Regions from separate parts of the Spiribacter roseus genome, predicted to be linked through region 2. Evidence: predicted binding sites of a transcription regulator. Region 2 holds the regulator's gene; each other region holds the start of a gene.
The links. The regulator sigma-54, encoded in region 2, starts transcription at its own class of promoters, with help from an activator protein. The targets are predictions, from matches to a motif close to TGGCANGNTNCNTGCTT.
Positions count from the first base shown of each region.

Region 1: glnK (P-II family nitrogen regulator) is a predicted target of sigma-54. The motif match lies at 5,855-5,871, and genes of this name have one in related genera.
Region 3: pqqA (pyrroloquinoline quinone precursor peptide PqqA) is a predicted target of sigma-54. The motif match lies at 5,862-5,878, and genes of this name have one in related genera.

Region 1 covers NZ_CP016382.1:62,543-72,855, reverse strand. Annotated here, with positions in the region: gene BBH56_RS00380 (primosomal protein N') at 1-702, shown strand, start outside; gene argS (arginine--tRNA ligase) at 770-2,530, shown strand; gene BBH56_RS00370 (SPOR domain-containing protein) at 2,533-3,159, shown strand; gene BBH56_RS00365 (NAD(P)-dependent oxidoreductase) at 3,170-4,054, opposite strand; gene BBH56_RS00360 (ammonium transporter) at 4,180-5,427, opposite strand; gene glnK (P-II family nitrogen regulator) at 5,450-5,788, opposite strand; gene ubiK (ubiquinone biosynthesis accessory factor UbiK) at 6,039-6,320, shown strand; gene BBH56_RS00345 (YifB family Mg chelatase-like AAA ATPase) at 6,374-7,867, shown strand; gene BBH56_RS00340 (D-amino acid dehydrogenase) at 7,897-9,159, shown strand; gene BBH56_RS00335 (monovalent cation:proton antiporter family protein) at 9,180-10,313, shown strand, end outside.
Region 2 covers NZ_CP016382.1:1,427,090-1,437,402, forward strand. Annotated here, with positions in the region: gene murA (UDP-N-acetylglucosamine 1-carboxyvinyltransferase) at 1-760, opposite strand, end outside; gene BBH56_RS06975 (BolA family protein) at 765-1,010, opposite strand; gene BBH56_RS06980 (STAS domain-containing protein) at 1,007-1,324, opposite strand; gene mlaD (outer membrane lipid asymmetry maintenance protein MlaD) at 1,321-1,773, opposite strand; gene mlaE (lipid asymmetry maintenance ABC transporter permease subunit MlaE) at 1,806-2,582, opposite strand; gene BBH56_RS06995 (ABC transporter ATP-binding protein) at 2,579-3,394, opposite strand; gene BBH56_RS07000 (calcium/sodium antiporter) at 3,515-4,483, shown strand; gene BBH56_RS07005 (KpsF/GutQ family sugar-phosphate isomerase) at 4,495-5,469, shown strand; gene lptC (LPS export ABC transporter periplasmic protein LptC) at 5,470-6,027, shown strand; gene lptA (lipopolysaccharide transport periplasmic protein LptA) at 6,011-6,529, shown strand; gene lptB (LPS export ABC transporter ATP-binding protein) at 6,535-7,266, shown strand; gene BBH56_RS07025 (RNA polymerase factor sigma-54) at 7,328-8,797, shown strand; gene hpf (ribosome hibernation-promoting factor, HPF/YfiA family) at 8,821-9,147, shown strand; gene BBH56_RS07035 (PTS sugar transporter subunit IIA) at 9,153-9,629, shown strand; gene BBH56_RS07040 (HPr kinase/phosphorylase) at 9,626-10,096, shown strand; gene rapZ (RNase adapter RapZ) at 10,087-10,313, shown strand, end outside.
Region 3 covers NZ_CP016382.1:1,137,396-1,147,708, forward strand. Annotated here, with positions in the region: gene BBH56_RS05590 (TrpB-like pyridoxal phosphate-dependent enzyme) at 1-256, shown strand, start outside; gene BBH56_RS05595 (helix-turn-helix domain-containing protein) at 233-571, opposite strand; tRNA gene BBH56_RS05600 (tRNA-Glu) at 647-723, opposite strand; tRNA gene BBH56_RS05605 (tRNA-Ala) at 845-920, opposite strand; gene gltX (glutamate--tRNA ligase) at 962-2,386, opposite strand; tRNA gene BBH56_RS05615 (tRNA-Val) at 2,502-2,576, shown strand; gene BBH56_RS05620 (M16 family metallopeptidase) at 2,924-4,186, opposite strand; gene BBH56_RS05625 (M16 family metallopeptidase) at 4,186-5,487, opposite strand; gene pqqA (pyrroloquinoline quinone precursor peptide PqqA) at 5,952-6,026, shown strand; gene pqqB (pyrroloquinoline quinone biosynthesis protein PqqB) at 6,066-6,980, shown strand; gene pqqC (pyrroloquinoline-quinone synthase PqqC) at 6,958-7,707, shown strand; gene pqqD (pyrroloquinoline quinone biosynthesis peptide chaperone PqqD) at 7,704-7,988, shown strand; gene pqqE (pyrroloquinoline quinone biosynthesis protein PqqE) at 7,978-9,111, shown strand; gene BBH56_RS05655 (S9 family peptidase) at 9,120-10,313, opposite strand, start outside.

The sequences.
Region 1 (10,313 bases), 570 kb from region 2:
GCGTTGACCGAGGCCTTCCCGCATACCCCCCCGGTGCGCATCGACCGCGACAGCACCCGCCGCCGCGGCAGCTTCGAGCAGGCCATGCAGCGGGCGCAGACCGGCGAGACGCGGCTGATCCTGGGCACCCAGATGCTCGCCAAGGGCCATCATCTGCCGGCGGTGACGCTGGTCGCCATCGTTGACGCCGACCAGGGCCTGTTCGGTGCCGATTTTCGGGCGCCTGAGCGGCTCGCCCAGCAGGTCATTCAGGTCGCCGGGCGGGCCGGCCGGGCCGAGCGGCCCGGCGAGGTGGTCATCCAGACCCATCACCCGGAGCACCCGCTGCTCCAGCAGCTGCTGCACGGTGGCTACCCGGCGTTCGCCCGGACGGCACTGGCCGAGCGTGAGGCCGCCGGACTGCCGCCCATGCGGGCGATGGCACTGATCCGCGCCGAGGCCACCGACCGTCACGCGCCACTGGCCTTTCTACGCGCCGCCGTGCCACTGGCCCCCGCCGACGACGCGGTGGAGCGGCTCGGTCCGTTTCCCGCACCCATGGAGCGACGCGCCGGTCGCCATCGCGCCCAGCTGATGCTTCTGGCCGACAGCCGTAGCAATCTGCAGGCCGTGCTCAGCGGCTGGCTGCCGGCACTGGGGCGGCTGCCCGAGGCGCGGCAGGTGCGCTGGTCGGTGGATGTCGATCCGGCCGAGTCGCTGTAGCGCTTGAAGACTGCGACCGAGGCCGGATAATGGTCGCTCGTTTGCCAACCGGATATTGAACACCCCGATGAAAGAAGAACTCGTCGATCTGCTGAGTCAGGCCCTGCAATCCCTGGCCGCCGCCGAATCCCTCAGCCTTCCCGACCGGATCGACATCCAGCTCGAGCGCGGCCGCGGCAGCGGCCACGGCGACTACGCCAGCAACCTCGCCATGCGTCTGGCCCCGGTACTGCGCCAGAACCCCCGCGAGCTGGCGACCCGGCTGGTGGCCCATCTGCCGGTGCATGCCCACATCGATCAGGTCGAGGTGGCCGGCCCCGGGTTCATCAACTTCTTTCTCACCCGCGATGCGGCCAACGCCGTCATCGCCCGGATCCACCGCGAGGGCCGTGAATTCGGCCGCAGCCACTATGGCCGGGGCCAGCAGGTGATCGTCGAGTTCGTCTCGGCCAACCCCACCGGCCCGCTGCATGTCGGCCATGGCCGCGGCGCCGCCTTTGGGGCGGCGCTGGCCGACGTGCTCGAGGCGACCGGCCACGCCGTCCATCGCGAGTATTACATCAACGACGCCGGGCGGCAGATGCATATCCTCGCCGTCAGCGTGCTGATCCGCTATCTGGAACATCGTGGCGAGTCCATGGCCTTTCCCGCCAACGGCTATCGCGGCGACTACATCCACGGCATTGCCCGCGATCTGGAGGCCGAGGCCGGCGAGCGCTACCGCATCACCGCCGCCGAGCTGACCGCTGGTCTGCCCGCCGATGCCCACGCCGGCGGCGACAAGGAGGCGTATATCGACGCCCTCATCGCGCGCGCCCGGGGCCTGCTGGGAGAAGGCCGCTACGAGGAGATCCTCGAAGCGGCGGTCACCGCCATCACCGGGGATATCGCCGAGGACCTGGCCGCCTTCGGTGTCCGCTACGACCGCTGGTTCAGCGAGCGCGCACTGGTGCGCACCGGCGCGGTGGAGCATGCCCTCGAGCAGCTCCAGGCCGCCGGCGCGCTCTACGACGCCGAGGGTGCCCGCTGGTTCCGCTCCACCGACTATGGCGATGACAAGGACCGGGTGGTGCGCCGGGCGGATGGGCAGACCACCTACTTCGCCTCGGACATCGCCTATCACCTGAACAAGTTCGAGCGTGGCTTCGAACAGGCCATCGATGTCTTCGGCGCCGATCATCACGGCTACATGGCCCGCGTGCGGGCGAGCCTCGAGGCGTTTGGCCATGCCACCGACGCGCTCACCTTCCGGCTGGTGCAGTTCGCCATCCTCTACCGCGGCTCCGAGCGCCTGCCCATGTCGACCCGTGCCGGCGAGTTCGTCACCCTGCGCGCCCTCCGCGACGAGGTGGGCAACGACGCCGCCCGCTTTTTCTATGTCATGCGTCGGCCCGAACAGCACCTCGACTTCGACCTCGAGCTGGCCAAGTCGCAGTCCAACGACAACCCGGTCTACTACATTCAGTACGCCCACGCCCGGGTCTGCAGCGTACGCCGGCAGAGGCACGAGCGCGGGATCGAGCATGACCACGACAACGGGCTGAGCCATGTCGACCGGCTCGACGCCGATCATGAGCAGGCCCTCATTCAGGCCCTCGGCCGCTACCCCGAGGCGCTCGAGTCGGCGGCGGCCAATCACGAGCCGCACCTGCTGGCCGCCTACCTGCGCGAGCTGGCCGGCGCGTTTCACACCTACTACAACGCCCATACGTTCCTGGTCGACGACCGCGACCTGCGCGATGCCCGCCTGACGCTGATCGAGGCCGTGCGCCAGGTGGTGCGCAATGGCCTCGATCTGCTGGGCGTCTCGGCACCGGAACGCATGTAGACATGGCAGCGAAGGGCAGCACCCGCCGCAAGCCGGCCCGCAAGAGCAATGGGCAGGCGAGCCGTCCGACCCGCGCCCGGGCGGCGTCGGGCCGTCGGCCGGGTGCCATTGTCTGGGGGGCGACGGGGCTGGCCGTCGGCCTGCTGGTGGCCCTGGTGGTGCACCTCGAGCATCGCCGGCCCGATGCACCCCGCGCCGACGCAACCGCAGACAGTGAAGCGGCCCCCTCGCCGGCGACGCAGGACGATCAGCCGCGGTTCGAGTTCTATCGCCTGCTCAACGAGCAGGAGGTGGAAGTGGGCGAGCGGGATGACGGCGGGGAGCCGCCCGCACCGGCCGTGCCCGAGGCCGATCCCGCCGCTGATCCACCGGCCGCCCCCGAATCGGACGGCACCCGCTATCTGCTGCAGGCCGGCTCGTTCCGTCAGGCGGAGGATGCCGATTCACTGAAAGCCAGCCTGGCGCTGCTGGGCATCCAGGCCCGCGTCCAGGTGGTCGAGCTGCCCGGCGGCGAGACCTGGCACCGGGTTCGCGTGGGGCCGTTCGCCGATCTCGAGCAGGTCAATGGAGTCAGGGCGCGGATGGCCGATCAGCAGATCGAATCCATCCTCCTCCAGGCCGGCGGCTGACCCGCCCGGCCTAGAGACTCTTGCGGTTGCCCGATTCGAACAGCTCGCGCTTGAGGCGGAACAGCGCCGAGGTGTCCTCGTCGCCGTAGCCCTGATCCAGCAGGCGCTCATAGTGCTTGATGGTCATCTCCACCAGCGGCAGATTGACGTCGAGCTTCTGCAGCAGGTCGCGGCACAGGTTGAGATCCTTGTGATGCAGCGACACCCGGAAGCCGGGCTCAAAATCGCCGGCCAGTATCCGGCTGCCACGGCGCTCGAGCAGACGGCTTCCCGCCGCGCCACCGGTGAGAACCGGCAGCAGGCGCTCGGTGTCGAGGCCACTCGCCTCAGCGAATGACAGTGACTCGCTGATCGCTTGGACGATGCCGGCAACCATCACCTGATTGACCGCCTTGGCCCGCTGGCCACTGCCCACCGGCCCGAAGTGCGTCGCGTCGCTGCCGATGGCCTGCAGGGCCGGGCGCACCCGCTCGAGCACCGCCGGGTCGCCGCCCACCATGATCTGCAGGGTGCCGGCCTCGGCGCCCTCGGGGCCACCGGTGACCGGCGCATCCAGGAACGTCGCGCCCTTCGCCTCCAGCATCGCGGCGGCCTCGCCGGCCGCGTCCACGCCAATGGTCGAGGTATCGATCACCACATCACGCGGGCTGACACCCGCCGCCAGCGCCGCAACCACTTCCAGCACATCGGCATCCGCGCGGACGCAGGTGATGACCACATCGCAGGCGTCGGCAAGCGCCGTCGCATCGTCGGCCACCGGTACGTCCAGCTCATTGCCGAGGGCATCGGCCGTGGCCCGCGTGCGGTTCCACACCCCCGCGAGCAGTCCATCGGCGGACAGGTTCCGCGCCATCGCCCGGCCCATCACGCCCAGTCCGGCAACACCCACTTTCATGCTTGTCTCCCTATCGTGCGTCAGCCCATCTGAGGCCCGGCAGTCTAACGCAGGTGCTCATCCTGCCCCAGAAAAAAAACGGGCGCCCGAAGGCGCCCGTGGGTCCGTGGTTCAGCCGGTCCGCGTTAGCGCGGGTTGCTGAACTCCGGATAGGCCTCGACACCGCATTCGACAATGTCGAGCCCGGTCTCTTCATCCTCCTCGGAGACACGCAGTCCGATCACCGCCTTGAGGATGGTCATGAGGATGTAGCTGACGCCAAAGGTCCAGACGAAGATCGTCACCAGACCGATGATCTGCGGCCCGAAGCTGGCGCCTTCATTCCACAGCGGCACCGCCAGGACACCCCAGATGCCGGCCGTGCCGTGCGCGGAGATGGCACCCACCGGGTCGTCGAGCTTGAGCTTGTCGAGTCCGACGATGGAGAACACCACCAGCACGCCGCCGACAACGCCGATCAGGGTCGCGCCCAGCAGACTCGGCACGTTGGGACCCGCGGTGATCGACACCAGACCGGCGATACCGCCGTTGAGGGCCATGGTCAGGTCGGCCTTGCCGAACATCAGGCGCGCGGTGACCAGCGCGGCGACGACACCACCGGCAGCGGCCAGGTTGGTGTTGGCGAACACCAGGGCGACCGCGTTGGCTGAGCCGGCGTCGGAGAGCTTGAGCTCGGAGCCGCCGTTAAAGCCGAACCAGCCGAACCACAGGATGAACACACCCAGCGTCGCCAGCGGCATGTTGGCACCCGGAATCGGCTTGACCTCGCCATTGGGGCCGAACTTGCCCTTGCGCGGGCCCAGCACCATCACCGCCGCCAGCGCCGCGGCCGCACCGAACATGTGGACGATGCCCGAGCCGGCGTAATCGGAGTAACCGACCTCGGCCAGGAAGCCACCACCCCAGCTCCAGAAGCCCTGGATGGGATAGACCAGGCCGGTGACGATCACCGTGAACAGGAGGAACGTCCAGAGCTTCATCCGCTCGGCCACGGCACCCGAGACGATCGACATCGCGGTTGCCACGAACACCACCTGGAAAAAGAAGTCGGAGATGTTCGAGTAGTAGGCATCGCTGCCCGCGGCGATGTCCGCCGGCACGTTATCCGATGCGCCGAGAATGCCGCCGATGGACGGAATGACGCTGCTGATGCCGCCGCCATACATGATGTTGTAGCCGATCAGCATGTACATGATGCAGGCGATCGCGTAGAGCGAAACGTTCTTGGTGAGGATCTCGGTGGTGTTCTTCGAGCGCACCAGGCCCGATTCGAGCATGGTGAACCCGGCGGCCATCCACATGACCAGCGCCCCGGAGATCAGGAAGTAAAAAGTATCCAGCGCGTAGGCCAGTTCGTTGAATTCTGCAGACATGTTTCAGACTCCCAGTGATTCCTTAGAGTGCGTCTTTGTCGGTTTCACCCGTACGAATGCGGATGGCCTGTTCGACGGGCGAGACAAAGATCTTGCCGTCGCCGATCTTGCCGGTGTTGGCCGCCTTGCTGATGGCCTCCATGGCGCGTTCGACAAGATCATCGTCGAGCACGACCTCGACCTTCATCTTGGGCAGGAAATCGACGACGTACTCAGCCCCCCGATAGAGCTCGGTGTGGCCTTTCTGACGGCCAAATCCCTTGACCTCGGTGACGGTGACGCCCTGCACGCCGATCTCCGAGAGTGACTCCCGGACATCGTCGAGCTTGAAAGGCTTGATAATCGCAGTGATCAGCTTCATGCCTGAACTCCCCTGTCGGGACCGGATCCCCCGGTGCCCATGAACGATATAAATGCACCAGAGTTTATGCACGGACCGTGCCAACGAGCGGGCGCTCAGCGATCGGCGACCTGATCCTGTGCATCGCGGGCAATATGCACTTTCTCGGTGCAAACTCCGTTCATCGGACGCACCAAAATGAGTCGCCCCGTGGATTGGGAATTGCCCGCGAACGCCTTAAACTGGCCCGACAGTCAACGGAGGCCGAACAATGCTCGATCCGAAACAGCTTGACGACATGGCGAAGCGCTTTTCCGAAAACCTGCCCAGCGGGCTGCGCGACTTTCAGGCGGAAGTCGAGAAGAACGCCCGGGTGGCGCTGCAGAGCACTTTCAGCCGGATGGAGCTCGTCACCCGCGAGGAATTCGACGCCCAGGCCAAGGTGCTTGCCCGCACCCGCGAGCGCCTCGAGGCGATGGAAGCCCGGGTCGCGGCGCTCGAGGGGACGCCAACAACCGGCGAAGCGGCACAGCCGGACGACGCCGCCGACTGATTCCCGCCCGCCATACGCGGGGTCCTCAGCTTCGCACAGGGAGGTGCGTCGCCATGGCACTGGCACAGATTCAGGCCCGCGCGGCGGTGGGCATCGACGCCCCGCGCGTGGGCGTCGAGGTTCATCTGGGCGGCGGTCTGCCGTCGCTGTCCATCGTGGGATTGCCCAATACGGCGGTGCGCGAGGCCCGCGACCGGGTCCGCGGGGCACTGACCACCAGCGGTTTTGAATTCCCGCGTCGCCGCATCACCGTCAATCTCGCCCCCGCCGATCTGCCCAAGGATGGCGCCCGCTTCGACCTGGCGATTGCGCTGGGCATCCTCGTGGCCTCCGGCCAGATTCCCGGACAGCATTGCGGGACCACCGTGTTCTGCGCCGAGCTGGCGCTGTCCGGCCGCCTGCGTCCGGTCAACGGCACCCTGCCCGTGGCACTGCGCTGTACCGCCGCCTCGGAAACCCTCGTCGTTGCCGCCGACAATGCCGCCGAGGCCGCGCTGGCGGGTGGCCCCGTGCATGGCGCCGATCATCTGCTCGATGTGACCCGGCATCTCGGCGGCAAGCGTCCCCTGCCACCGGCGCAGCCCAGCGGGCGCGGCCATGCCCCGGCAGGCCCCGATCTGCGCGATGTCATCGCCCAGGCGCCGGCGCGGCGGGCCCTTGAAATCGCCGCGGCCGGCGGCCATAGCCTGCTGTTCTGCGGCCCGCCCGGCAGTGGCAAAAGCCTGATGGCGGCGCGCCTGCCAGGCCTGCTGCCCGCCATGACCGATGCCGAGGCAATGGAGTCGGCATCGCTGCACTCCATCGCCGAGGGTTGCTTTGACCCCGCTCACTGGGCCCGACGCCCCTTCCGCAGCCCCCATCACAGCACATCGTCGCGGGCACTGACCGGCGGTGGCATGCGCCCGCGGCCCGGCGAGATCTCGCTCGCCCACCACGGGGTGCTGTTCCTCGACGAGCTGCCCGAATTCCCCCGTGAAGCCCTCGAGGCCCTGCGCGAGCCACTCGAGACCGGCGAAATCAGCGTCTCGCGGGTCAACGCGCGGCTGCGCTTTCCCGCCCGCTTCCAGCTGATTGCGGCCATGAACCCCTGCCCCTGCGGCTACGAGGGTGACAGCGACCATGACTGCCGCTGCACGCCGGCGCAGATCCGTCGCTACGGCAACCGCATCAGCGGTCCGTTGCTGGATCGCATCGATCTGCAGGTGCGGGTCCCCCGGCTGACCGCCGCCCAGCTCGACACCTGCACTGAGGGCGAGTCCAGCGACGCGGTGGCCCGCCGCGTCCAGATCGCCCGCGAGCGCCAGCTGGACCGTGACGGGATCCCGGCCAGTCATCTGTCGGTGAGCGCGATGCGCCGCGTCGGCCAACTCGATGCCGCCGGCCGGCAAATCATGCGCCAGGCCACCCAACGCTTTGGTCTGTCGGCACGCGGCTGGCACCGCTGCTGGCGGATCGCGCGCAGCATCGCCGATCTCGACGGCGCTGCCGACATACGGGAACACCACATCGCCGAAGCACTGTCCTATCGTGAGCGGGTTCAGCGTTAAACTGAACGCAATACGTCAGGGGAGGTTCAGTGAATATCATCGTGATGGGCGGCGGCCTGGTCGGCGTGGCCACGGCATGGTATCTACTCGAGGGCGGTCATTCGGTGACGCTGCTCGACCGGGCACCGGAACTGGCCTCGGAGGCGAGCCATGCCAATGGAGCCATGCTCCACGCCAGCCACACTGAGCCCTGGAATACCCCCCAGGCCCTGGGCCAGCTGCTGCGCTGGATGGGGCGCGAGGACTCACCACTGCTGCTGCGGCCCGCGCAACTGCCGCGCCTGATGGGCTGGGGACTGGGATTCCTGCGCTACAGCCGCCCCCATCACCACGCCCGCAACACGGCCGTCAACGCGCGTCTGGCCACTTACAGCCTGCAGCGCATGCGCGAGCTCGAGGCGGAAACCGCCATCGACTATACCCAGGCGCACAACGGCATCCTCAAAATCTTCCGGCATCCCGAGGAAATGGAGACCGCCCGCGCCAGCAGCCGCCTGATGGCGGACTCGGGGGTGCGCCACGAGACGCTGAGCCCCGCCGGGATCAGCCAGCGCGAGCCGGCACTCGCCGATATCCAGGCGGAACTCGCCGGCGGGTTCTTCTACCCCGACGACGCCAGCGGTGATGCCCGCCTTTTCTGTCAGCGGCTGGGCGAGAAGGCCGTCGAGCGCGGACTGACCCTGCGACTGGGCGAATCGGTACAACGCCTGCACGTCAAAGCCGGCCGGCTGCGGGCCATCGACACCGACCAGACCACCCTCGAGGCCGACGCATTCGTGCTGGCCACCGGCGCCGAGGCACCGTACCTGGCCCGTCAGGCAGGCCTTCGCCTGCCCATCAAGCCAGTGAAGGGTTACTCCGCCACGCTGCCCGTGGACGGGCTCGAGGCGGCACCGCGGTTGCCGATCATCGACGATGGCCGCAAGATCGTCATCACGCGACTGGGCGATCAACTGCGCATGGCCGGTACCGCCGAGTTCACCGGTTATGACCGGCGGATACGGCCGCAGCGGGTCGAGCATGTGCTCGAACAGGGGCTGGCGAACTTTCCCGCCCTGGCGCGCCAGGTCGACACCCGCGAGGCCGATCAATGGGCCTGCCTGCGCCCGATGACCATTGATGGTCCGCCGATCCTGGGGCCTAGCGGCATCGACGGGCTCTACCTCAACACCGGCGCCGGCCACCTCGGCTGGACCTTCGCCGCCGGGACCGGGCGCGTCGTCGCTGATATGATCGACCAACGTACGCCGGATATTGATGTCTCCGGCCTGACCCTCGAGCGCTACCAATAGGCGAGGACGCCACCCCGAGCATGGACAGCCTGCAAAGCATCATCCTCCTGCTGACCACCTCCGTGGTGGCGGTCTCGGTGTTCCGCCGGCTGACCCTGCCGCCGATCATCGCCTACCTGGTGGTGGGCATGGCCCTGGGCCCCTCGGCACTGGGTCTTATCCCCGAAAACGAAACCACCCATCTGCTCGCCGAGTTCGGAGTGGTCTTTCTGCTGTTCACCATCGGTCTGGAGTTTTCGTTTCCGCAGCTGCACGCCATGCGCTGGGCCGTGGGCGTACTGGGTGGCAGCCAGGTCACCCTGTGTCTGGCGCTGTTCGGTGGCATCGCCTGGTGGCTGACCGGCTCCATCGAGGTGGGCGTGGTGCTGGGCGGCGCGCTGGCACTGTCGTCCACCGCCATCGTCACCAAGCAGCTCACCGAGCAGGTCGAGGTGCACACCCGACATGGGCGGCGGGCAGTGGGCGTGCTGCTGTTTCAGGATCTGGCGGTCGTCCCGCTGCTGATCGCCATTCCGATCCTGGCCGGCAACAGCGACAACTCACTGACCACCGAGCTGGGGCTGGCGCTGATCAAGGGTGTGGTGGTGTTCGGCATCATGGTCTGGGTGGGGCGCAAGGCACTGCGACCGATCTTCCACGAAGTGGCCCAGGCCCGATCCAACGAGCTGTTCACGCTGACGGTGCTGCTGATCGCGGTCGCCGCAGCCTGGCTGACCCATCTGGCGGGCCTGTCGCTGGCGCTGGGGGCGTTCCTTGCCGGCATCATGCTGGGCGAGACTGAATACCGCTATCAGATCGATGCCGACATCCGACCGTTCCGGGATGTGCTGCTCGGGTTTTTCTTCATCACCGTCGGCATGGTGATCAACCTGCCGGTGCTGATCATGGAGCTGCACTGGGTGCTCCTCATCGCCGCCGGCATGGTGGCCGTCAAGCTGCTGCTGGTGTACGCCATCGCCCGCCGGGTGGACGGCCCACAGGACTCGGGCCGGACCGCGATCATCCTCGCCAACGGCGGTGAGTTCGGCTTTGCCCTGATCGCCCTGGCGATCAGCGCCGGGCTGATGACATCGGCCACCAGCCAGCTGGTGCTGGCCGCCATCGTCCTGAGCATGCTGGCCGCGCCGATCCTCATCCGCCACAACCAGGCGCTC
Region 2 (10,313 bases):
TGCGCAGATGGACCCGCCCCCCCGTCATCGCGGCGGCCACCAGAAAGGTTCCGGTCTCGATCCGGTCGGGCAGCACGTTGTAGTGAGCGCCCTGCAGCCGCTCGACGCCGTCGATGACAATGGTGTCGGTGCCGGCGCCGCTCACCTGCGCGCCCATGGCGTTGAGGCAGTTCGCCAGATCCACCACTTCGGGCTCGCGGGCGGCGTTCTCGATCACGGTGCGCCCTTCGGCAAGGGTCGCCGCCATCATCAGGTTCTCGGTCCCGGTGACGGTCACCAGGTCCATGACCAGACGCGCCCCCTTGAGACGCTCGCAGCGCGCGCGGATGTAGCCGCCCGCCACCGAAATCTCCGCGCCCATCGCCTCGAGCCCCTGGACGTGCAGATTGACCGGACGCGTCCCGATGGCGCAGCCGCCGGGGAGCGAGACCTCGGCTTCGCCATAGCGCGCCAGCAGCGGCCCCAGCACCAGAATGGAGGCGCGCATGGTCTTCACGAGCTCGTAGGGGGCGTGGCAGTTCTCGATGAAGCTGGGGTCGATTTCCACCCGCATACGCTCATCAACCGTCAGCCGCACACCCATGCGCCCAAGCAGCTCCATGGTGGTGGTGATGTCATGCAGATCGGGGATGTTGCCGATCACCGATGGCCCGTCCGCCAGCAGGGTCGCCGCCATGATGGGCAGCGCGGCGTTCTTGGCCCCCGATATGCGGATGTCACCATCGAGGGGCCGCCCCCCGCGGATCAGCAGTCGTTCCACCGGCTCAATCCTGTTCGGCCGCGGCCTGCGCCGGGGTCAGTGTTCGCATCGAGATGGCATGCAGCACGTCGCTGTCGATGTGGGTCTGGAGCAGGTCGTAGACCATGCGATGCCGCCGCAGCAGCGGGATGCCTTCAAAATCCGGGCTCACGATCCGCGCCTGAAAGTGCCGGCCGTCGCCCACGACTTCGACATCGGCCTCGTTCAGGCCCGTCTGCAAAAGCGCCCGAATGGCTTCCGGTTCCATCATTGCCCTGTATTCCCCGCATCTGTCGCCTGAAAGCCCAACAGTGTATCAACCGAACTGATCCGCGCGAGCCGCAGGAGCCCTTCCGGCACACCCACCAGCTCGAGCTGGCCCTGATCGGCGTTGAGAAGCCGCTGCCACTCCACCAGCAGCGCCAGCCCGGCACTGTCGACCTGGCGCACCCCGGTCAGATCGACCCGGTGGACGCCGGCGGCGACCGGCAGTGTCCCCAGCAGGTCCGGCACGGTCCGCGCGGTCAGGTCGCCGTCAATGCCCAGCGCCTGGGGCGCGGTTCCCGTGATCTGCGCCGGTGTCACTGGGCGTCTCCGCTGGACTGCTCGTAGAGAAACTGACCGACAATCTCTTCAAGGACCAGCGCCGACTGCGTCAGCGTGATCTCGTCACCCGGCCCCAGCGAGTCGGGCATGCCGCCGGGCTGCAGCGAGACGTACTGCTCGCCGAGCAGCCCCGATGTGCGCACCCGCGCTGCCGTATCACTGGGCAGATCGTCATACTCCGAATGGATGGTGAGCTCGACGCGCGCCTCGAACCGGCCAGGGTCGAGGGTGATCGCACTGACCCGCCCGATCTGTACGCCGCTGAGGCTCACCGGAGCGCGCTCGCGCAGACCACCGACATTCTGGAAGTAAGCCTCCACCGTATAGCCCTCAGTGCGCTGGAATGCGGTGATGTTGCTCACCTGCATCGCCAGCACGAACGCTGCGGCCAGGCCGGCGGCCACGAAGGCGCCGACCGCAATTTCCATCGTTCGGGAATTATCCACCGGACAAACCTCCGTCAGTCGAACATGAGTGCCGTCAGCACAAAATCAAGTCCCAGCACGATCAGCGATGTCACCACCACCGTGCGGGTCGTGGCTCGGCTCACACCATGGGAGGTGGGCCGGCAGTCGTAGCCATTGAACACCGCGATCCAGCCGGCCACCACGCCGAACAGCACGCTCTTGATCAACCCATTCAGGATATCGTCGGAGAAGCTGACCTGGGACTGCATCTGCGACCAGAACGACCCACCATCCACGCCCAGCAGATTGACGCTGACAAGCCAGGCGCCGGTCACGCCGAGGACATTGAAGATCAGCGTCAGCAGCGGCAGTGACAGGATCGCGGCGGCCAGTCGCGGCGCGATGACGCGATGCTCGGGATCCACCGCCATCATCTCCATGCCGGCGAGCTGTTCGGTGGCCTTCATCAACCCGATTTCCGCCGTCAGCGCCGAGCCGGCCCGGCCGGCAAACAGCAGCGCGGTGACCACCGGGCCCAGCTCGCGGGTCAGTGACAGCGCCACCAGAACACCCAGCGACTGCTCGGCGCCAAAGTCCACCAGGGTGTAATAGCCCTGCAGGGCCAGCACCATACCCACGAAAAGCCCCGAGACGATGATGATGACCAGCGTCAGCACGCCCACCGAGTACATCTCGCGAACCAGCAGACCGGGGCGTCGGACCAGCTCGCCCGAGCCCCGCAGGACCCGCAGCAGAAACAGCACCGCCCGGCCGAGTGTGGCCGCCGTCGCCAGGGTTGAGCCCCCCAGCTGCTGGAGCATGCCGATCATCGATCCGCCCCGCGGAGATCCTCGGCGATGGGAGGCGCCGGGTAATGAAATGGAACCGGCCCGTCGGGCAGCGCATTGAGAAACTGATCCACCCAGCGGCTTTCGCTATGCCGCAGCGCCTCGGGCGTCCCCGACGCGATCACCTCGCCCCCGGAGATCACATAGGCCCGGTCGGCGATGCGAAGGGTCTCGTCGACATCGTGCGAGACCACCACGCTGGTCAGCCCGAGCGCATCATTGAGCTGCCGGATCAATTGCATCAGCGCGCCCATGGAAATCGGATCCTGACCCGCGAAGGGCTCGTCATAGAGGATGATCTCGGGATCAAGCGCCAGCGCCCGCGCCAGCGACACGCGTCGCGACATGCCGCCGGAGAGCTCGCCGGGATAAAGGTCGCGGGCCCCGCGCAGGCCGACGGCCTCAAGCTTCATGAGCACCACCGTGCGGATCAGTGTCTCCGGCAGGTCGGTGTGCTCACGCAACGGGAATGCCACGTTCTCGAAGCAGGTCATGTCGGTGAACAGGGCGCCACTCTGGAACAGCACCCCCATGCGTCGGCGCAGCCGGTAGAGATCACGCCGCGAGAGCCGATCAACCGCCTGCCCGTCGACGGCGACGCGCCCGGCGGAGGCCCGCAGCTGACCGCCGATCAGACGCAGCAGCGTGGTCTTGCCCGTCCCACTGGGCCCCATGATCGCCACGACCTCACCGCGCCTGACCTGCAGATCGACGCCGTTGAACAGCCGATTGCTGCCGCGGCTGAAGACAACGCCGCTCAGATCGATCAGGGCCTCGGACTGGGTAACTGGCATGCGGATGGCTTCGCTGATGTCGGTGCGATGAGGAATGCCGCGAGTATCCGTCAAGCCATAAAGGCGGTCAAATGCGATACTTTGTGCCGTTACACCTGTCATGGAAGGGCCTGCATGCTGATCGCCGCGCTGCTTGTCGTCATCGCCGCCGGATTCGTCGCCCTCGCCTGGAGCGCCGAGCGATTCGTCGACGGCAGCTCGGCACTGGCCCGCCAGCTGGGTGTCTCCAGCCTGCTGATCGGTCTGACGGTGGTCGGCATCGGCACATCACTGCCGGAAATGCTCGTCTCGGCCATTGCCGCCATCGACGGTACCCCCGGCATTGCCCTGGGCAATGCGCTGGGATCGAACATCGCCAATGTCGGCCTGATCCTGGGGACCACCGCCCTGGTCAGCCCACTGGTCATAAGCCCCGGAATCCTCCGGCGCGAGATCCCGCTGCTGATGCTGGTGGTTGTGGCCACCGGCGCGCTGCTGGCGGATGGGGCGCTGTCCCGATTCGATGGGGTGGCACTTCTCGCCGGCATGCTGGCCGTGCTGACCTGGATGGCCTGGCAGGCCCGGCATCCGGAGCGCGGCGATGCCATGATCGCCCGCGAACTGGAATCGGCAGTGCCCGAACCCCTTCCGCTCGCCCAGGCGCTGCGCTGGACGCTGCTGGGCCTGGTGCTGCTCATCGCCAGCTCGCGCCTGCTGGTCTGGGCCTCGGTGCTGCTCGCCGGCCAGCTGGGGGTCAGCGACCTGATCATCGGATTGACCATCGTCGCCATCGGCACCAGCCTGCCCGAGCTCGCGGCAGGCCTCGCCAGCGTGCGGCGTGGCGAGAGCGAGCTTGCCGTGGGTAACATCATCGGCTCCAATCTGTTCAACCTGCTCGCGGTTCTGGGCATCGCCGGGGCGATCGCGCCATTCGCCTTTGATCAGGGGGATCTGGCGCGCGATTACGGGATCATGACCGGCTTCATGCTGGCCATCCTGGTCGTGGGCTATGGCCTGGGCAGGCGCGGCCGCCTGGGCCGATGGGAAGGCGGGCTGCTGGTGGGTGCGTACATTGCCTATCAGGCCCTGCTGTTCTTCAGTCACCGTTAAGAGCGAGAGCAATGACCGCCGATACCGATTTCTGCCGCCTGGGACAGGCTGTCATCGACACGGAAACCGCCGCCCTGGCCGCACTGCGCGATCGCATCGATGCCACCTTCGCCCATGCCTGCCGAATCCTTCTGGCCTGCAGCGGCCGGGTGGTGGTGCTGGGCATGGGCAAATCGGGGCACATCGCTGGCAAGCTGGCGGCAACCCTGGCAAGCACTGGCACGCCGGCGTTTTTTGTCCATCCGGGCGAGGCCGGACACGGCGACCTGGGCATGCTGGCCACCGGCGACTGCGTGATCGCCCTGTCGAACTCAGGTGAAACCGAGGAGATCAACGGCCTGCTCCCCGCCATCAAACGGCGCGGGCTGGACCTGATCGCCATCACCGGGCGGCCCGGCTCGACCCTGGCCGAGGCCGCGGCCGTCCATCTCGATGCCGGCGTTGACGCCGAAGCCTGCCCGCTGGGACTCGCGCCCACCGCGAGCACCACGGCGGCGCTGGCCATGGGCGACGCGCTGGCGATCGCACTGCTCGACGCGCGCGGCTTCACCGCCGAAGACTTTGCCCGCTCGCACCCCGGCGGCCGGCTCGGCCGGCGGCTGCTGCTGCGCATCGACGATCTCATGCACACGGGCACGGCGGTGCCCGCCGTGGGGCCGGACACGCCCATGGCGGACGCGCTGCTCGAAATGACCCGTAAAGGGCTCGGCATGACCGCGATTGTCGATGCCGATCAGCGGGTCACCGGCATCTTCACTGATGGCGATCTGCGCCGCGCCCTGGATGAGGGGGTAGACGTGCATGCCACCCCGATCGCCACGGTGATGACGCCGGCCCCGCGCTGCGTCGAAGCGGCGCAGCTGGCCGCCGAGGCGCTGGCGCTGATGGAACGGCACAGCATCAACGGCCTGCTGGTCAATGACGCGGAAGGCCGGCTCACGGGCGCGTTGAACATGCACGATCTGCTGCGTGGCGGCGTCGTCTGAATGCGCCGCCGAGTGGTCATGCTGCTGGCGCTGGCCCTGGCTGCCCTGCTCGGCTGGCGGCTGTTTGGCGCGGGTGGCGACCCGGATGCGGTCAGGACGGTGACGAACCCCCGCCTGGATGCTTATGCCCGCACGGTTACACTGACCACCACCAATGCGGACGGCGCAATCAGCTGGCGGGTACGATCACCCGACGCGCGCCACAACCCGCGGGACGGCAGCTGGCGCCTCGTCTCCCCGGACTGGCGGGTGGAGACGGATCGGGGCCCGCCCTGGCGGGGCCGCTCGAACCATGGCTGGATCGGTGATGACGACACCCGTGCCCGGCTGCGCGGCGATGTCGTGATGACGCGCCAGACCGCCGAGGGTCGGACCCGGCTGACCACCCAGCGACTGGATGCAAGAATCCCCGAGCGTTACGCCGAGACGGACCAGCCCGTCACAATGACCCGCCCCGGGCTGCGGGTGGATGCCGTCGGCGCACGGGTATGGTTTGCGCAGGAGCGCCTTGAACTGCTGGACGATGTAGAGGGAGTGTACGATGCGGCTTCACCCTGAGCGACTCTGGATCGGCGCCCTGCTGGCGCTTGTGGTGGCCGTGCCGGTCGCGCATGGCCAAGACGGCGATGGGGCGTCCGCCCCGCCACCGGTGGAGCTGGTGGCCGACCGCGCCGAGGTTGACGAGGCCGAGGGCATCAGCGTGTATCGCGGCGACGTCGTGCTGACGCGCGGCGCCCTGCGCATCACCGGCGACGTCATGCGGGTATTCAGCAATGGCGCGGGCGAGCTCGAGCAGGTGACCGTGGACGGCACCCCGGCCACCTACCGCGAGACCGTGGCGGATGCCGCCCCGCGACGGGCCGAGGCACCGCGGATGGAATACTTCGTCGCCGGTCCCGAGCGGCTGATCCTCAAACAGGGCGGACGCCTCTGGCAGGGCGACAACACAGTGACCGGACGCACCGTCACGCATTACCCCGAAACCGCCCGCACCGTTGCCGAGAGCGGCGCTGACGACGACGAGCGCGTCAATGTCAGCGTCAACCCTGCGACGGACTGACCGGCATGGCGCGCAACCAGCTCGAGGCCCACGGGCTGTCAAAAACCTATCGCGGACGCTCAGTGGTGGATGGGGTTTCCATCGGCCTGCAGAGTGGTGAGATCGTCGGTCTGCTGGGCCCGAATGGGGCTGGCAAGACCACCAGCTTTTACATCATTGTCGGCCTGATCCGGGCGGACGCCGGGGTCATCCGGCTGGATGGCGATGACATTGGCAGCCTCCCCATGCATGCCCGGGCACGGCGCGGGATCGGCTACCTGCCCCAGGAGGCATCGGTGTTCCGGCGGCTGCCGGTGCTCGACAACCTGCTCGCCGTGCTCGAGACCCGTGACGGGCTGTCGCGCCAGGCTCGGCTTGAGCAGGCGGAGGCACTGATGGAGGAGTTCGGCATCGGGCATCTGCGTGACCAGGCCGGGATCAGCCTGTCGGGCGGCGAGCGACGGCGCGTTGAGATTGCCCGGGCGCTGGCCGCCGATCCGCGCTTCATCCTGCTGGACGAGCCCTTCGCCGGCGTTGATCCGATCTCGGTGGGCGACATCAAGGGCATCGTCCGACACCTGGCGGAGCGCGGTATCGGCGTACTGATCACCGATCACAACGTCCGCGAGACGCTGGCCCTGGTCGACCGTGCCAGCATCCTCAACGCCGGCCGGGTGATCGCCGACGGGACCCCCGGCATGATCCTCGACAACGCCGAGGTGCGGGCGGTCTACCTGGGCGAGGACTTCCACCTGTGAGACTGGCGGGCGCCGGACAGCCGGCGTTACGCTATCCAGACCAATTCGCACGCGGGGAACAATGAAGCAGTCGCTTGAACTTCGGGCCAGTCAACAGCTCACCATGACGCCCCAGCTGCAGCAGGCGATCCGGCTGCTGCAGCTGCCGGCGGCCGAGCTGGCGCTCGAGATCCGCGAAGCGCTCGAGTCCAACGTCATGCTCGAGCCCGAAGACGACACCGATCACGCCGCCGCAGCCGCCGCGCCCGAGGGGACGACGCCGGCCACCCCCGATCCGTCGGAAGAGCGTCTGGGTTCGAACGCCACCGACGCCACCGAGCTGGGCGAGGGCATGGCGGTCTCCGAGCACTGGGATGACACCGGTCATAACGGGCCGGCGGGCGCCACGGCGGAAGGCGACGGCGGCAGCGACTTTCTCGATCGCCAGGCGGCCCCCGCCGATTCGCTGCGCGATCACCTGCAGTGGCAGGTCGATCTGTCCAGCCTGGGCGCAACCGACCGTCAGATCGCCGCCGCACTGATCGATGCCCTGGACGAGCGCGGGCATCTGGCCGAGCCGGTCAGCGAATTGCGGTCCGCCCTCGACGCCGATGTCGACGCCGACATCGACGAGGACGACATCAACGCCGTCCTCACGATCCTCCAGCACATGGACCCGATCGGCATCGGCGCCCGTGACGCCCGCGAGGCACTGCAGATCCAGATCGACGCCATGCCGCCGGACACGCCCGGGCGCCAGACCGCCCGCCAGGCCATTGAAGCCGACTGGTCACTGTTCAGCCCAGGCCGGCAGGTCGCGCTGCGCGAGCACCTGAAGGTCGACCAGGAACAGCTGGACGTGGCCCTGTCGCTGATCCGCCGACTCGACCCCCATCCCGGATCGCGATTCGGCGAAACCCGCACCGATTACGTCGTCCCCGACTGTCGGGTGCGGCGGGTCAACGGCCGCTGGCAGGTCGAGATCAACCCCGAGGCTTCGCCCCGGGTGCGCATCAACGACTACTACGCGAGCCTGATCCGGCGGGGCGACAGCAGCCGTGACAACAGCCTGCTGCGCGATCACCTGCAGGAGGCACGCTGGCTGATCAAAAGCCTGGAGTCGCGGCGCGACACGCTGCAGCGCGTGGCCGAATGCGTCGTCGAGCGCCAGCAGGCGTTTCTGGAGTATGGTGAAGAGTCGATGCAGCCACTGGTGCTGCGCGATGTCGCCGAGGCCATCGACATGCATGAATCGACCGTATCGCGGATCACCTCGCGGAAATACATCCTCACGCCCCAGGGCACGCTGGAGTTCAAGCATTTTTTCTCAAGCCATGTCCCGACGGCCGACGGCGGTGAGTGCTCGGCGACGGCCATTCGCGCGCGCATCCGCCGGCAGGTGGCGGCAGAGGATCCGGCCAAGCCACTCAGCGATTCACGGCTGACCGAGACGCTGCGTGGGGAGGGCATTCACGTGGCGCGGCGAACCGTGGCCAAATACCGGGAAGTCATGGGGATCGCCTCGTCAACCCAACGCAAACGGCTACGCTGAAGAAGAAAACATAAGGGGAAATCATGAAAATCGACATTACCGGCCATCACGTCGATGTCACCAACGCGCTGCGTGACTACGTCGAGGAGAAATTCCAGCGCCTCGAGCGCCACTTTGATCATGTCGTCGACGTCCATGTGATTCTGACCGTCGAGAAAAAGACCCGTAAGGCGGAGGCCACCCTGGTGGTCAGCGGCGCCCGGCTGTTCGCCGAGTCCACCGCCAGCGAGATGTATGCCGCCATCGACCTGCTGGTCGACAAGCTGGACCGCCAAGTCGTCAAGCACAAGGAAAAGCGCAGCGACCATCATCCGGAGCAGGGACGCGTCGGCGATAATCTGGAACCCTGAGCATCATGGAGCTTACCCGACTGCTGTCGGTGACGCGCACGCAGTGCGGGGTCGACGTCACCAGCAAGAAACGCGCCCTGGAGCGCATGAGCGAGCAACTCATGGCCGATACCCGGGCGGGCGGCGACGCCACGCGCGCCATCTTCGAGGGGTTGATCGTGCGTGAGCGTCTGGGCAGCACCGGACTGGGGCGCGGGGTGGCACTGCCCCATACCCGCAGTCCCGATATCGAAACCCCGCGTGCCGCCCTGGTCCGTCTGAATAAACCCGTCGCCTTCGACGCCGCCGACAGCCAGCCGGTGGATCTGCTGCTCGCCCTCCTCGTGCCTGAGCACAGCAACGATGAGCATCTGCGCATTCTCGCCCGGCTCGCGGAGCTGTTTCGCGACGAACACCTGTGCACGCGGCTGCGCCAGTGCCGCAGCGACGCCGAGCTCTACGCCACCATGACCGGCAGCGACGACGGGGCGCCCGACGCATGAGCCAGATCCCCGGGACGCTGATGCGGGTCAACGGTGTGGGCGTCCTGATTCGGGGCGAGGCGGGCATGGGCAAGAGTGACACCGCGCTGATGCTGCTGCGCGCCGGTCATCAGCTGGTGGCCGATGACGCCGTGATGGTCATACACCGCGGTGACCGGCTGATCGGCCGGGCACCGGACGCCGGTCGCGGGCGGCTGTGCCTGCGCGGGCCGGGGATCATTGCGGTCGGCGATCACTTCGGCACCGGTGCGGTGGCCGACTGGTCACCCATCGACTGCGCCATCGAACTGACCCGGGCCCGACGCCCGGCAAGCGCCACGGCGGACTGGCAGACCCTGACGATCCACGGCATCGGACTGGCCCAACTGGCGCTGTCGCCCGAGCGGCCGGTCGCGGCGATCATCGAGCTTTTGGCAGTGACCGCACCGCGGCCCTGGAAGGTCCCGGAGGCCAGCGCATGCGACTGATCATCGTCAGCGGCCTCTCCGGATCGGGCAAGAGCGTCGCCCTTGCCACCCTGGAGGACTCGGGCTTCTACTGCATCGACAACCTGCCGGTGGATCTGCTGGATGCATTCGGTCAGCACATTGCAATGAGTGGCGAGGAAGCCGACTACGCCGTGGGCATCGATGCACGCAACCAGCCCGCATCGCTGAGTCGCTTTCCCGGCATCCTCGACGCCAT
Region 3 (10,313 bases), 290 kb from region 2:
TGCCGCTGGTCTGACCTTTGCCCGGGCGGAGGGGATCATCCCGGCACCCGAGGCCAACCACGCGGTCAAGGCGACCATCGACGAGGCGATCGCCTGCCGTGAGTCCGGCGAGTCGAAGGCGCTACTATTCAACCTCTGCGGGCATGGCCACTTCGATATGCAGGCCTACACCGACTATCTCGCCGGCAGGCTCGAGGACGAACCCGAGCAGATGGCCGAGCAGTCGATGGCGCTATCGGGGCTGCCCGGCGTGTAGCCCGGCACGGCCGGTGCCGTTCCAGTCATTGGCCGCACCCAGGGCGATGGTCACCCACACGGGCAGATCATCCGCCAGGCGGTAGTGGATGTCCGGATGCTGGTGACGGGCCGCCAGCAATCCCCGAGCCGCCAGATCACCCAGCATCTGGCGGGTATCGGCAGGCGGCTGAGGCATGACCCGGGCCAGTTCGTCGGCCTTGAGCTCACCGGCATGATGCAGACAGGTCAGCATACGCAGGCGATCCCCGTCGCTGATGATGCGATGGAAGTCCACGCCGCGCAGTGTCTCGGTTCGGGAATGGGCTTTAGTCACGGGCCGTCTCCTGATGTTTTCCGGATTATGCCGCCGGATACATGACAGGAGTGTGACGTGGAGCAGGCGAAGAAATGGCGTCCCCAACGGGATTCGAACCCGTGTCGCCACCTTGAAAGGGTGGTGTCCTAGGCCGTCTAGACGATGGGGACACGTCCTGAAGACGACGCGAATAATAGCAGAAACCGGGTCTGCGTCAAGGCAGAACAGGACACAATCCCCGTAATCGGGAATGAGTGGCACGCTGGGGGAGGTGTTGCTGCTGGAAAGGATTGGTGGAGCCAGGCGGGATCGAACCGCCGACCTCCTGCATGCCATGCAGGCGCTCTCCCGGCTGAGCTATGGCCCCTGAATCAATGAGCGAGAGTTTAGGAACACACGGGCTAGGTGTCAATGCCGATCCGGCTCCGGCTGGTCCACCCACTCGCGGGCACGGACAAGACGCCGCAGGACGGCCTCGCGCCCCAACAGTTCCAGCGTGATATCGATGGGCGGCGATACCGGGCCGCCGGACACCGCCACCCGCAGGGGCTGGGCCACCTTGCCCATCTTCAGCCCCTGCTCCTCGGCAACGCCGGTTATCGCCTGATGGATGGCGTCGGCCTTCCAGTGCTCCACCTCCGCCAACGCGTTGGTCAATGCGTCAAGCACATCACCGGCGCCGAGCAGGTGCTTGCGCGCCGCCTTTTCGTCGTAAGCCTGCGGTTCGGTATAGAAAAACCGGCTGTTCTCGGCCATCTCGACCAGCGTTTTGCTGCGCTCGGCCTGGGCTGATACCACCGCTTCGATGTTCGGCGCGTCAGCGGCACCGGGATCAATCCCCAGCGCACCCAGATGCCATGCAAAGTGGCGTGCGACATGCGCCGGCGGCAGCGTCTTGAGGTAATGCTGGTTGAGCCAGTCCAGTTTCGAGGGGTTGAGGCTCGAGGCGGATTGATTGATCTCGCCGATGTCGAAATACTCAATTAGCTCATCAAGCGTGAATACCTCCTGATCGCCATGGGCCCAGCCCAGGCGAACCAGATAGTTGATCACCGCCTCGGGCAGATATCCGGCATCACGATACTCCATGACACTGGCCGCCCCGGTGCGCTTGGAGAGCTTTTTGCCCTGCGCATCCAGGATCATTGGCACATGCGCATAGACCGGCGGCTCGACCCCCAGCGCCTTGAGGATATTCGCCTGACGCGCGCTGTTGTTGAGGTGATCATCGCCACGGATGACATGGCTGATGCCCATGTCCATGTCATCCACCACCACGACGAAATTGTAGGTGGGTGAGCCATCCGCGCGGGCGATGATCAGATCATCGAGCTCGGCATTGTCGAACGCCACCCGGCCCTTGACCTGATCGTCGACCACGGTGTGCCCTTCATGGGGCTGACGAAAGCGGATGACCGGATCGCCCTCGGCATCCGCAGGCCGCTCGGTCAGATGCCGGCATCGGCCGTCGTAGCGGGGCTTGACCTTGCGCGCCTGCTGGTCGGCACGCAGCTGGTCGAGGCGCTCCCGCGAGCAGTAGCAGCGATAGGCGGTGCCCTCCTCGAGCATGCGATCGATCACTTCGCCATAGCGCGCGAAACGCTCGGTCTGGTAGAGCGGCCCCTCGTCATAATCGATGCCCAGCCAGCTCATGCCCTCGAGGATGGCGTTAATGGCCTCGGGCGTTGAACGCTCACGGTCGGTATCCTCGACCCGCAGCACAAAACGGCCGCCATGCCGACGGGCGTAGAGCCAGCAGAAAAGCGCCGTGCGGGCACCGCCGATGTGGAGATAACCGGTGGGACTGGGGGCAAAACGAGTGGTGACGGACATATCGGCCTTCGCTGTCTGGAAAGACACCAGTCTAGCGAGTGACCGGGGTCACGGGCCAGTGGGCGTCATCAGCGATTGACAGCCCCCCGGCTGATTCCTAAACTATGAGACTGTTGGGCGGTTAGCTCAGCGGGAGAGCACTGCCTTCACACGGCAGGGGTCGCTGGTTCGATCCCAGCACCGCCCACCAACTTACGCTGACCTGTATGTTTTTGATCCCTTATCTTGGCGCGCGGCAGCCGCGCAACCACGAACGCGCCAGCAATCAAGCCACACGTCAGGCCGAAGCGGCAAACCGCAATAACGAAGGATTAAAATCGCAGACGACATCACGTTGATGCTGAGCGAAGGCTGCGATGACCACGCCGAGACGGACGCGCTCCGGCCAATATCCGCTGAAGGTGCAACCTGCGTTGAGGCAACGGCGGGCGTCTGCGGCCGACGCGTTTACCAGCCGCTGAAGGTTTGTCTCCGCCAGAATGGCGAGCACAGCGCGAGCATCGACCGGAGCGGTTGAGACACGGAAGAACACAACCATTACCCAACGAGGCTGATCACCGGCTGTGGCCCCACCAACACAGTCGCCATCAAATCGGGATCGAGGTGGCGCCGCAACGCCGCTCTGACGTCTTCACCACCTAAGGTCCGGACTTGTTGACTGAAACGATGAACGTAGTCCTCGGGCAAGTTGTAGAAACCGATTATCGCGACTTGTTCGAGCAAGTCCTGATTGCTGGCCAACTGCAACGGTAGGCTCCCCAGCAGATTCTCTCGTGCCAATTCGAGTGCATCCGTATCCGGCCCTTGTTCAAGTAGCTCGCAAAGGCTCGCCCGCACGACTGAGAGTGCTTCACTAAGCGCCTCATTGCGGACATGTGTTTTCATCTGAAATCGACCACCGGCGGCGCCAGCCGTGAGCTTGCAAGCACTGCTGTAGGAGAGGCCCCGCTCACGGCGCATCCGGCGCGCAAGTATCGAGGTCAGACCACCGCCGCCGAGAATATGGCAACCGAGATGCAGCGCCGGGTGATCCGCGTGGCCGTAGGACAGTGAAACCCCGCCAATCGAGACATGGGTTTGCTCGGCCTCAAAGGGAAGCCGCAACACGGGCCGTGCGCTCAATGGTCTGACAGGGGGCAAGGCCGGTGCACGTTCCCCGACGGGTAATCGAACCACGATCTGTTCGGCAATGCGTTCGGCCTGCTCTCTGGACAGATCGCCCACAAGCGTCACCGTTGCATTGGTTGCCGCGAAGTAACGCCCATGAAACGACCGTAAGCGCTGCGGATCGATCGCTTTCAGGCTATCGAATTCGCCGCCCGGGGACGTTGCGTAAGGGTGATCGGCGAAGATCGCGGCCGTAAAGCCTTTTTCGCTTTTCTCCATCGGCGCGGCTGCCTCTTGGCTAAGCCCAGCGATCATTCGCTGACGAATGCGATCGACGGAGTCAGACGGGAAGTGAGCACAACCAACACAGTCTCCAACTGTGCGCATGACCGGCTCCAGATGCACCCTGTTACTCAAGCATCGTACATTGATATCGGCGGTATCACGGCCGCAGCGGATTTGGGCGCGGGCGCCATGCTGCTCCAGCGCTTGCGAGATCTCACTGGCTGTCCGGTCAGCGGTTCCCTCAAGCAGAAGATTGCTAGTCATGCGCGCGAGACCTGGCATTGTGCTGTCCCGAGCACTGCCGGCGTTGAAGGCGATACGTAAATCCACGATCGGCAGACCGTGGCGAGCGACGAAAAAAACACGGGCACCATTGTCGGTACACCAATGCTGTATCGATAGTTCCATTACTCGCACTTAGCCTCAGATTCGAACGGGCTGAGAATGCCGACAACGGAATTCTCGGCCTTGAGGTAACGCCCTGCTACAGCCTGTAGCTGCGCCTGAGAAATGGATTGCACCTTATGCTCGAGCTTCGAAAATGTCTCCCAACCGGCGCCAATCGCTTCAAGTTGGCCAATCTGCATGGCCTGATTGAAAATATCATCCGCATTGAGAAAGTGATCGGCAATAAGCTGACTTCTGGCGCGCCGCAATTCGCTTTCAGAAATGGGTTCACCGGAGAGTCGTGCAATTTGTGACTTTAGGGACTGCTCAAGCGTCTCGGTTTGATTGTTCGGGCAGACAGCGTGACACGTGAACTCCGCATCCAATCGTGTCATTCCGTTGTAGGCTGAACTGACAATCGTTGCCTGACCGCTGCCACGGACAAGCGCATCGGTCAGCCGCCCACCCTCGCCGCCATCCAAGATGACAGCAAGCATCATTAGTGCGTAAGCATCCTCTTCGGTTTCAGCCGTAGCGAAAGACGGCACCCGATAGCCAATCCGCAGATGCGTGAGTTGACTCTGGGCGTCTCGATAAACAAGGCGTCGCTCTCCGGGTGGCGTCAGGGCGCGCGGATCGCAGGGTTGAACCGCTTGCGGCCCTTGCAGGATCCCGAAGTGCGCCTCTGCCAATTCAAAAACCTCACTCGGATCCACCGCGCCGGTCACCACAAGATTGGCATTGGCAGGAGTGTACCATTGCCAATACCAATGCTTGAGGTCATGCTCATCGATGGCATTGATATCGTCAGCCCAGCCGATGACGGGGTGCGCATAAGCGGTGCCTGCCTCCGCCACTGCTCCGTAGCGCTCCAGAAACCGACCCTCGGGCCTATCATCCGTCCGAAGCCGGCGCTCTTCCAAAACCACCTGGCGCTCGGTCTGCAAGGCTTTATCGCGAATATCAAGGTTGGCCATCCGATCGGCCTCAAGCTCAAAAGCAACCGGCAGACGGTCGGCGGCAAGTATCTCAAAATAAGCGGTGAAATCCCGCCCGGTGAACGCGTTTTCGCGGCTGCCCTGTCGGGATACGATTTCCGAGAACACACCTTCCGGGTAGCGCGGTGTGCCTTTGAACATCATATGTTCAAGCAGGTGGGAGATCCCCGTAACACCTCGCTGCTCGTAGCTTGAACCGACCCGATACCAGATTTGTGACACCGCGATCGGAGCCCGGCTGTCGGGCTTGACGAACACGCGCAGTCCATTGTCCAGCACCGTACTTTCAATAGTCTCGATCGACGGCGCAATGGTCGTTGACATGGCTCCTCCCGCGGTCGGGTGAAAATCAATATATCGACAGTCTAGCAGCCACGGTTGCCGCGGCCAGTATATGGCTAACGCAGGTGTCGGTATCTGTCCGGCGGAACGGGGGATGGGCGGGCAATGGCTAGGGCCCAAGGGGATGGGCCGCGCCCAGGGACGCGGCCCAGGGAGCAACCCCGGTATTTTATGTCATCTTTTAGATGACATCACCGTCAATGGCGAGGCAACCGCTCGGCCACCCGTCGCTGATTGGAAAGGCTGGATTGCGCGGCCCGACTTTGTGTGTCACAACCGTGACAGGGCTCCTTAGCCCTGAGGCATCGTAGTGTAATTTCGGAACAAATTCGAATGATGTAGCGTATGGTTTGGGTTGGTATGGCCCTTGCATATCCAGTGGTGGCCGACACGGTCGACCGCTGCCGGGTAAACTCGGTGAGATGTCATGAGAGGAGGAAAAGAAAATGGAGTGGAATAAACCTGAGTATCAGGAAATGCGTCTGGGTTTTGAAGTCAACCTTTACGTAACAGCTCGATAAGACCCTGCGGGGGCGGATTCCTGCCCCCGCTTTACAACCATGCATATACGCGTTCTCGGTTCCGCCGCCGGCGGAGGATTTCCGCAGTGGAACTGCGACTCGCCCCGTTGCCGAGCCGCGCGTCGCGGCCGACTCGTCAGTGAACGCCGGTCGCAGTCATCAATTGCAGTATCACAAGACGGCCATCACTGGCTGCTGGTAAACGTATCACCCGATATCCGCCAACAGATCCTGGACAATACAATGCTGCACCCATCCGGCGCAGTGCGAAGCTCTGGGATTGCGGCCATCGCATTGATGGACAGTCAGATTGACCATGTCACAGGGCTCTTAATGATGCGCGAAAGCTACGAGCCTCTGTCTATCTATTGCACCAAGCGGACCGAAGAGGATCTGCGGACCGGGTTTCCGATTTTCGAGATGCTGAGCCACTACTGCCGTGCGTCGGTCACACACCTGCCTCTAGACGGGCACTCGATCGAGCCCGACGAAACACCCGGCGTTCGAATTCTCCCAATCCCGCTCACCAGCAAGGCGCCTCCTTACTCACGCCACCGGCAAGATCCACGCCCCGGGGACAATGTAGGGTTCGTCATCGATAGTCCCGATACCGGAAAACGAGCCTTTTACGCTCCTGGGCTGGGTGAAATCGACGACCGTTTGAGCGCCTGGATGGCGAGCGCCGATATTATTATGGTGGACGGCACGACGTGGACGGATGACGAGATGTCCAAGGTCGTCGGCGGCAAAAAGACCTCGCGCCAAATGGGTCATCTGCCGCTGACCGGCGAGGGCGGCATGCTTGATGTGCTCGCCGACTACCCTCTCGCTCGCCGAATACTCGTCCACATCAACAACACTAACCCTGTGCTCGACCCCGAATCCGCTGAGCGGGCTCGGTTAGAGGCGATGGGTATCGAGGTATCTTACGATGGCATGGACATCCGCTTCTGAACCGATAACCGCTGCGCTGTCGGCCGATGAGTTCGAGCGCCGGTTACGAGCAATGGAGCGGTATTACCATCTCCACCATCCTTTCCAACAGATGATGGCCCGTGGCGAGCTGACCCGCGAGCAATTGCAGGGCTGGGTCATCAACCGCTTCTACTACCAGGTCAGCATTCCTCGCAAGGATGCTGCCTTGCTCGCTAACTGCCCCGATCCGGAGATACGCCGCGAGTGGGTGCAGAGAATCATCGATCATGACGGCCGCGATGACGATCCTGGCGGTATTGAGGCATGGCTGCGGTTGGGAGAGGCGGTAGGTGTGTCGCGTGAGCGACTGCTCTCTCTCGATGAGGTCCTTCCCGGCGTGCGTTTCGCGGTGGACGGATATATCACCTTTGCCCGTGAACGGCCCTGGGAGGAGGCGGTCTGTTCCTCTCTAACAGAGCTTTTTGCACCGGAAGCCCACCGCTCGCGCCTCTCCACCTGGCCGCAGCACTATCCTTGGGTGGATAGTGACGGGCTTGACTATTTTCGGAACCGCCTGGGTCAGGCTCGGCGAGATGTCGAGCATGGCTTGTCAATCACTCAGGCACATTTTCGCAGTGCCGAGGCTCAGCAACGGGCGCTGGAGACGCTCGGCTTCAAACTGGATGTGCTCTGGTCAATGCTTGATGCCATGTATCTGGCGTTTGTTATTGGTATGCGGCCATATCAGGCGATCGAAGACCCATGAACGGCGATGTACGAGTCCGGCTGAGTGCCGGCATGCGTCTTCAATGGGAAACCGCCCAATCGGCTTACGTCATGCTCTACCCAGAGGGAATGATCAAACTCAACGAGCCGGCCGGCGAGATCCTGTCTCGATGCGACGGCCGGACTGTGGACGCGTTGATCGGCGATTTACAGCAGGCGTTCCCACGCGCCGATTTGACAGCGGATGTCATCACTTTTCTGGAAGAGGCCGACTCCAAGGGCTGGCTGAGAACAACGAAAGGGGAAGACGATGGCTATTGAGGAGAGCGAAGTGCGGGCCGTTGCCAATGCGACGCCCATCCCACTGTGGTTGTTGGCTGAGGTAACTTATCGCTGTCCGCTACAGTGTGCCTACTGCTCGAATCCAATTGCGTTTGCACGATATCGCGACGAGCTTGAGACCGAGGAGTGGTTGTCGGTACTGGATCAGGCGCGAGCAATGGGCGCTCTTCAACTTGGCATTTCTGGGGGTGAGCCGCTGCTGCGTAAAGACCTTGAGACGATCGTTGGACACGCTCGACAGCTTGGCTTCTATACCAATCTGCTTACATCAGGAGTGGGGTTAAATGAGGCACGTCTTGGCGAATTAAAACGCGCAGGGCTTGACCACATTCAGATTAGCTTCCAAGCCGATAGCGGTGGCCCCTCGGACGAGATCGCGGGTGGCCACCATTTCTCGACGAAGGAGCGGATGGCTCAGGCAATCAAGGCACATGAATACCCGATGGTGTTCAACGTCGTTATGCACCGCCACAACCTCGATCGTGTTGACAGCATTCTGCAGCTGGCCTGGGATCTTGGTGCCGATTATGTTGAGCTTGCAAATACGCAGTATCACGGCTGGGCTTATCACAACCGTGCAGCACTGATGCCTACACGCGAGCAGATCCAGCGCGCCGAAGCGGTGACGCAGCATTGGCGTGAGAAAGCCGGCAACCGCATGCAGATCTACTTCGTCGGTTCCGATTACTACGACGAAACCGCTAAACCGTGTATGAACGGCTGGGGCACAACGTTTCTCGGCGTCGCTCCGGATGGTCGGGCCATGCCATGCCATGGAGCAGCAGAGCTACCGATCGAACTCCCATCTGTCCGCGACGAGCGCTTACAGGCAATCTGGGAGGACTCGCATGCGTTCAATGTCTTCCGCGGTCACGACTGGCAACCAGAGCCGTGCAGTAGTTGCGAATTACTGCATAGCTGCCACGGAGGGTGCCGCTGCCAGGCCTTACTGCTCGCCGGTGACGCGTGGGCGACCGACCCGGTCTGTCCGAAGTCGCCACTCCATGAGCGGGTCGTCCGTGAAGTCGAAGCAGCCGACAAGAGGAAGAACGAGTTCCCGTTGGTGATGCGCAATGTCAAAAACAGCCGCTCACTATCGTGATGGAATGCTCAATGTCCGAGCATTCCCCGGACGAACGCCAACTCGCTACTCGCCGCGGACCGGATATTTGCTGCGTTGCGCAGACCGTGCCCCTCGGCCGGATAGACGTGAAGCTCTGCGCTGCCACCATTGGCGATCATCGCATCGGCCATCGCAGTTGCCTGACTGAGGGGCACGATCCGGTCAACGTCGCCCTGGATCAGCAGGACCGGCGTTGTGATCTCATGGGCATTCAGCGCCGGCGAGCGACGGGCATACCGAGCCGAATCGCGCACTGGGTCGCCGACCAGAAAGTCAAGGTAACCCCGTTCAAAGCGGTGGGTGAGGGTAGACAACCGAGCCAGATCAGTCACGGCCCACCGACACAACCCCCCTCGGAAACGCCCGGTCTGACGCAATGCATTCAACACGGTTAGCCCACCCGCGCTATTCCCGGCGATAAACATCTGCCCGGGATCGCACAACCCCCTGGCCGCAACCGCATCTGCCATACAGATACAATCATCACGGTCGGTAATGCCCCAGTTGCCGCGCAGACGTTCCCGGTAGTGACGACCATGCCCGCTGCTGCCGCCATAATTGACCTCCAGCACCGCAACACCGTGCCCGGTCCAGAACTGGACCTCTGGATTCCACGCCGGACTGCGCATGGCTGTTGGCCCGCCATGTGCCCGTAGCAAAAGCGGCGGCCGTCCAGCCTCTGGGCCGCTAACATCCGGACAGTGGGGGCGGTAAAGATAGCCATGAACCTCGCCCTGCATGCCTTGTGCAACCATCTTCTCCGGCCGCGATACACTATCCGAATCCGGGCGGGCTTCCAGGCAGACCACTCTTTCGACCTTGCCCGACGCCATATCCAGTCGACATACTGCAGCCGGTGCGTCTTCTCGGCTGCCGAGATACCAGACATCGTCGCCGCCAGACTGAAGCTGCGTGATATCCACCTCGGCAACGCCAAAGTCCCGAACAACGCCAGTTTGCTGAATACTTACAACAGCGCAACGGGCCGAGTTCACCTGTACAGCAATCGTAACGTCATCCGCGATGCCAACGTGATGCCCGTGGGCCAGCTGCCATGGCGGCCGGCCGATATCGGCAGCAAGTTCAACCAATCGTCTGCGTGACTGACCGGCCAGGCGATAAAGTTGCCACCAGCCCGCCCGATCATCGAGGTAGTACAGCGATCCATCAGCGCCCCACCG